2 regions of the Kitasatospora sp. NBC_01246 genome follow, and region 2 is predicted to be linked to the other one. Evidence: riboswitches for the same ligand, from Rfam matches in the RefSeq annotation. Region 2 holds a riboswitch; the other holds the start of a gene.
The links. A riboswitch is a leader RNA that binds a small molecule or an ion and turns the genes downstream of it on or off. The one in region 2 is predicted to bind cyclic di-AMP.

Region 1 (3,221 bases), 370 kb from region 2:
CGTTCGAGGAGGCCGCCGTCGAGGCCGCGCTGGACCTCTTCGGCGAGTGGACGGTGCCGGGGCTGCCGCGGCTGCTGGTGGAGGAGTTCCCGGAGCTGGCCCCGGAGCCGGGCCAGGAGGAGATCGACGCGTACCTGGCGCAGCTGCCCGGGGCACCCGGCGAGGCGGAGGAGGCCGGGGAGTACGGGGACGACGAGTACGGGGACGAGGACGGCTACGCGCCCGGGGACGGGCACGTGCACGGGTCCGCCGACCGGCCGGACGGGGCCGACGCGGCCGCCGGGGCCTGAGACGCCGCGGTGCCCCGGCCGTCGTGACGACGGCCGGGGCACCGCGGCGGGCTGTCAGAAGGTGACGCCGGTCAGGGGGTCACGCCGCGCTGCTCGAACCAGCTCTCCGGGTCGACCGGGGCACCGCCGCCGGGGCGGACCTCCAGGTGCAGGTGCGGGCCGGTGACGTTGCCGGTGGCCCCCACCTTGCCGAGCTGCTGGCCGGGGACGACCTTGCCGGAGCCCTTGATGATCGAGGAGAGGTGGCAGTACCAGATCTCGGTGCCGTCGGGCAGCGTCTCGACGATCCGGTAGCCGTACGACCCGGCCCAGCCGGCCGAGGTGATGGTGCCCTGGCCGACCGCGTAGACCGGGGTGCCGGTGTCGGCGGCGAAGTCCAGGCCGGTGTGCAGGTGGGCCCAGTAGGAGGCGCTCTGGCCGTAGTGGGCCGAGAGGTGGTAGTCGCGCACCGGCAGCTCGATGGCGGCGAGCTTGGCCTTCTCGGCCTCCTCCGCGGCCCGCTTGGCCTCCTGCTGCTGGGCCGCGCGCTTGACCTCGGCCTCCTTGGCGGCCTGCAGGCGGGCGCCCTCCTCGGCGGCGGTGCGCTGGCTGTCGGCCTGCTGCTGGATCCGGGCGGCGAGCGCGAGGCCCGGGTCCGCGGCGAGCGCGACCGGGGTCTCGTCCGGGACCTCGACGGCGGGGGCGGCGGCCGGGGTGGCGGAGGCGAAGCCGGTCGCACCGAGGGTGGCGGCCACGGCGGTGACGCCGAGCAGCGGGGCGGTGCCGCGGGTCTGACGGGGCATCCGGTGCCGGTTGCTGTCGGGGGCCTGCGGCCCGGTCTCGACGCCGGACCCGCCGAACTCGCCCGGGTGGGCGGGCGGCCAGGGGTGGTCGAGCAGCTGGGTGCCGGCGGGGGAGCCGGGCAGGTGTGCCGGAGAGTGCGACGACGCCACGGAGGCGCGCTCCTTTCCTTCCTTCGCGCCTACCGGGTTAGCTGACGGGTTCGGAGCAGGAAGGTCTCCTACGGCTGGGCCTGGGCCCGGCCGATTCACCCCAAGGAACATGGTTCCCCGGCTCCCTGGCCTGCCCGGAGGCCGGCCGGCGGGATTAGGCGACGGCGCACGGTGCCGTCTGGGTACGGCGTTACGAACCGCGCTGCGTTATCAAACGTTAATCCTAGGAGCCTCTGATTCCAAGCCGTCCGTTCGGGACAGCCGGATACTACCCGGACGGTACGTGACCTGATGGGCGATTTGGGCGGATCGACGGCAACTGACACTACCGAACGTGAGGGGACGTCAACGAACGGTCCCCCACTTGAGTACTCCTACTCATGTGCGGCGCTCCCGGCGCGGCGATCCTGGCGCCATGAACGCACCGATGCAGTCACGCACCACGGCCGCGTACCACCTCCAGGCCGTCCTCTCCTTCGCCCTCTCCGGCGGCGCCCTCGCCGTCGGCATCGCCTATCTGCCGGTCGGCGGCTGGACCCGCGCCTTCCTCGCGGTCGGCCTGCTCTACACCGTCACCTCCGCCTTCACCCTGGCCAAAGTGATCCGGGACCGGCAGGAGACCAACGAGATCGTCACCCGGGTGGACCAGGCGCGGCTGGAGAAGCTGCTCGCCGAGCACGACCCGTTCAAGGTGGAGGGGGTCTGAGCCGCGGCACCGGGGCCACCCCGGGGGTCCGGCCGGTCAAGGGGTTGACGGCTAAGGCTATTAGCCTTAGCTTTATGGCTATCGGTGCAACGCCGACAGCCCCGCGGACCGAGGAGGCCCACATGCCCGGCACCTTCACCCCCAGCACCCAGTACCTCGACGTCCCCGGCGGCCGGCTGGCCTTCGACGACACCGAGCAGGGCGACGGCACCCCCCTCGTCCTGCTCCCCGGGATGCTCGACAGCCGTGCCGCGTACCGGCACCTGCGCCCGCTGCTGGTGGCCGCGGGCCACCGGGTGATCACCCTGGACCTGCGCGGCTTCGGCGAGTCCTCGATCGCCTGGGACGACTACACGCCGGCCGCGATCGCCACCGACGTCCTGGCCCTGCTGGACCACCTCGGCATCGACCGCGCCACGCTGCTCGGCAACTCCTACGCCGGTGCGACGGTGGTCAAGGTGGCCGGGGACGCGCCGGAGCGGGTGGCCGGGATCGTCCTGGTGGACGCCTTCGTCGAGAACCCGCCGAACGCGCTGCAGCGCGCGATGTTCGGCGCGATGGGCGTCCTGCTGGTGCACTCGCCCGCGTTCTGGGGCCTCTACCACCGCAAGATGGCGTACCCCGGTCCCAAGCCGGCCGACTTCGACGCCTACGTGGACGGACTGGTCGCCGCGATGCGCACGCCGGGCCGCAAGCAGGCCACCCGGGGCTACGTGCGCGGGGACTCCGCGCCGAACGGCTGGACCGCCGCCGTGAGCTGCCCGGCGCTGGTCGTGATGGGCACCAAGGACCCCGACTTCCCCGACCCCGAGCTGGTCGCCGACCGGCAGGCCGCCGCGCTGAACGGCCGCAAGGTGATGATCGAGGGCTCCGGGCACTACCCGATGGCCGACCGGCCGCAGGCCACCGCCGACGCCCTGCTGCCCTTCCTCGCCGAGCTGGCCTGAGCCCGCCCTTCCGCGCCGCGCCGGCCCGAGCCCGCCCGCTACCTCGCCCACGGAGACCGCACCATGCCCCGAGTCGGACTGACCCCCGAGCAGGTCGTCGACCACGCCCTCGCCCTCATCGACGAACAGGGCCCCGAGGCCCTCACCCTGGCCGCCGTCGCCGGACGGGCCCGGGTGGCCACCCCCTCGCTGTACAAGCACGTCAGCGGCGGACTCGCCGAGCTGCGCCGGCTGATCGCCGTCCGGGTCACCGAGGAACTCGCCGACCGGCTCGCCGAGGCCGCCCTCGGCCGCGGCGGGGACGACGCCGTCGCCGCCGTCCTGCGGGCCTACCACGGCTACGCCA
Region 2 (3,221 bases):
AGCGGAAGCAGGTTCGGCTGACGATGGGTGCTGTCGGCCGGATGGTTGCGGAGTCGTTACGACCAGAGCCTAACCGCACGGGCTCCCGGGACCACGTCGACCTCGGTCCCGTCTCAGCGTGTGGCCGGGCTACCCACCGGTAGTTCACCTGGTTGTCCCACGAAATGCGGCCGGATGCGGACGAAGGGGGCCGAACCGGCCCCCTTCGTGGCGTCACCGCACGGGGAGTCACCACACGGGCGGTCAGCCGAGGTCGAGCTGCTGGCCCGGGAGGATCATGTTGGGGTCGGTGCCGACGGTGCCGCGGTTGCCGTCGTACAGCGTCTGCCAGCCGCCCTCGACGCCCTGGGCGGCGGCGATCGTCGACAGGGTGTCACCGGACTGGACGGTGTAGCCGTGCCCGGTGCGCTGCTGGGCCGCGGGAGCGGCCGCGGCCGGGGCGCCGTGGGCGGCGGCGGGGCGGCTGTCCTGGCCCGCGTACCCGCTCGTCTGCTGGGCGGCCTGCTGACCGGCGTACTGCTGGTAGACGCTCTGGTGGCTGGTCCAGTACCAGGCGCCGTCGCTCTGGTACCAGAAGACCTTCGCGTCGGCGTCCCAGCCCGGCTGGCCGGCGAAGCCCGGAGCCCGGTCGTCCTGCTGGGCGGCGGGCTTGGGGGCCTGCTGCTGGGCCGGCTTCTGGGCGGGCTTCTGCGCCGGCTTCTGCGCGGGCTTCGACTGGGCCGGCTTGGCGGCGGCCGTCGGCTCGGCGTCCGAGGAGGTGTCGACCGAGGCCGCGGCCCCGCCCTTGGCCAGGCCCGCCTTCTGGGAGCAGACCGGCCAGGCGCCCGGCCCCTGCGAGGCGAGGACCTTCTCGGCGACCGAGATCTGCTGCGCCCGGCTGGCCTGGTGGGCCTGCGGCGCGTACGAGGTGCCGCCGAACGCCTTCCAGGTGCTGGAGGTGAACTGGAGGCCGCCGTAGAAGCCGTTGCCGGTGTTGATGCCCCAGTTGCCGCCGCTCTCGCACTGGGCGACCGCGTCCCAGGTCGAGGCCGGGGCGGCCGAGGCGCCGGTGGCGGTGAGGAGCGGCAGGGCGAGTCCGACGCCGGCCACGCCGGCAACGGCGATGGCCTTCTCGGTCTGGGTGCGACGACGGTGACGGCCGGTTCCGACGAAGAGCATGGGGAAGTCCCTCTCCGCACGCCTGCGAGGTGAGCTGTCGGGTTCGGACCGGGAGGTGGCCCGGCCGCACGACGCGGACGCCTTCTGCCCGCGCGGGCGGCTTCACCCCAAGCCGTGGGGGACGGCAACAAACCTGGTTCCCCCGCCCCTGCCCAAGGGTTCTGGTCGGTTTCCCGTAACGCGGCGGGCAGGATTCGGCGTTCCGCGCACGAGGTCCGCAGCTGCGAACTCCAGGGAGGGTAGACAGATCCTCACATCAATAACAAGCTCATATCGCAGGTATCACACATAAATTACGGCGCGTGGCCGATCGCCTACCAACGACAGGGCTATGTCCGGTTTGATGCTGATTCATACCCGCTGATAGGGCGTGTCGGCGACACCCCGTCAGCGTGTCGGGGTCTCGGCGCGACGAGATCGAGACACCGCCGGGGGTCGCCGGACGGATTTGCTCAGAGCCCGTCCACCGGTGCCGCGGAGGGCTTCTCGGGGGTGAATTCCACCGGGAGATCGCGCAGTCCACGCATGATCAGGCCACCGCGCCAGCGGAGCTCCTCCGGGCTAGCGGCGAGTCGCAGATCGGGCAACCGGGTGAGCAGGGTGGTGAGCGCCGCGCGCCCCTCCAACCGGGCCAGCGGCGCACCGATGCAGTAGTGGATGCCGTGCCCGAAGCCGAGGTGCGGGTTGTCCGTCCGGGCCAGGTCGAGGGTGTTCTCGTCGGCGAACCGCGCCGGGTCCCGGTCCGCCGCCGCGAGCACCACCAGCACCGGATCGCCGACCGGGATGTCCACGCCGCCGATGGTCAGCGGGCTGGTCGCGAACCGCCAGGTGGCGAGCTCCACCGGACCGTCGTAGCGCAGGAGTTCCTCGATACCGGTCTCCAGCAGCGCGGTCTCGCCGCGGGCGATAGAGTCCTGGAGCAGCGCCCGCTGCCCGGGGTTGCGCAGCAGGGCGTAGGTGCCGTTGCCGATCAGGTTCACGGTCGTCTCGAACCCGGCGAAGAGGAGGATGAAGGCCATCGCCGCGGCCTCGTTCTCGGTCAGGTGCTCACCGTGGTCGCTGGCCCGGATCAGCCCCGAGATGAGGTCGTCGCCGGGATCGGCCCGCTTGCGGTGGATCAGCTCCGCCAGGTAGGCGCGCATCCGCTTGACGGCGCGTCCCACCCCGCCGCGCTGCCCGCTGCCATGGCGGATCATCATGCCCGCCCAGTCCCGGAAGTCGTCCTGGTCCTCGGCCGGCACGCCGAGCAGGTCGCAGATCGCGTAGATCGGCAGCGGGAAGGCGAACTCGTGGATCAGGTCCGCCGAGCCGCGCTCCGCGAAGCCGTCGATCAGCCGGTCGGTGAGCTGCTGCACCCGGGGCTCGAACTCCGCCACCCGGCGCGGCGTGAACGCCTTCGAGACCAGCCGGCGCAGCCGGGTGTGGTCCGGCGGGTCGATGTTCAGCAGGTGGGTCATCAGATTGGCCTGGCGCTCGCCGGGGATGCCGACCCGGCCGCTGCGGTGGGCGTGCCCGCTGTGGTGGGCCGGGTCCTTCGAGAGCCGGCTGTCGGCGAGCGCCTGCCGGGCGTCGGCGTACCTGGTCACCAGCCAGGCCTCCACCCCGCTCGGCAGGGTGGTGCGGTGCACCGGTTCGTGCTCCCGCAGCCACGCGTACGCCGGGTACGGGTCGGCGGCGAACTCCCAGGTGAAGAGCGGCGGGCGGGCTGAATCGGGCTGAACTGGCATGTGTCGACCGTATCCGGTGGGGAACCCCGGCGCGGCAGGCGTGAGCCTGGTCACCTGAGGGGTAATCCCTGTTGCGGAGGGTCAGGACCTGCCTACGATCCTCCGCAAGCAAAATGCGTGGGCGCCGGTGCGGAGCCGCCCACAGGGAGGAGCGCACCATGCGGGTCACCGGGGCAGTCGTGGTCATCGCCGTACTCGCCGGCGGGTCGGGAGCCGGCCTCGCCCGCCGGTTCACCGCCGCGGGCGCCTCCGGCGTCCTCATCGCCGACCAGCAGGTCGGCATCGCCGAGGACCTCGCCACCGAACTCGACCGGCCGGGCTGCCCGGTCGTCGGCG

Region 1: linked by a shared signal. The riboswitch ahead of OG618_RS20920 (M23 family metallopeptidase) and the one ahead of OG618_RS22550 (transglycosylase family protein) in region 2 are both predicted to bind cyclic di-AMP.

Annotation. Positions count from the first base shown of each region.
Region 1 covers NZ_CP108484.1:4,770,916-4,774,136, reverse strand. The annotation lists gene OG618_RS20925 (hypothetical protein) at 1-290, shown strand, start outside; gene OG618_RS20920 (M23 family metallopeptidase) at 362-1,222, opposite strand; cyclic di-AMP (ydaO/yuaA leader) riboswitch at 1,235-1,393, opposite strand; gene OG618_RS20915 (YiaA/YiaB family inner membrane protein) at 1,638-1,928, shown strand; gene OG618_RS20910 (alpha/beta fold hydrolase) at 2,003-2,875, shown strand; gene OG618_RS20905 (TetR/AcrR family transcriptional regulator) at 2,939-3,221, shown strand, end outside.
Region 2 covers NZ_CP108484.1:5,140,696-5,143,916, reverse strand. The annotation lists gene OG618_RS22550 (transglycosylase family protein) at 244-1,158, opposite strand; cyclic di-AMP (ydaO/yuaA leader) riboswitch at 1,164-1,336, opposite strand; gene OG618_RS22545 (cytochrome P450 family protein) at 1,611-2,885, opposite strand; gene OG618_RS22540 (SDR family NAD(P)-dependent oxidoreductase) at 3,044-3,221, shown strand, end outside.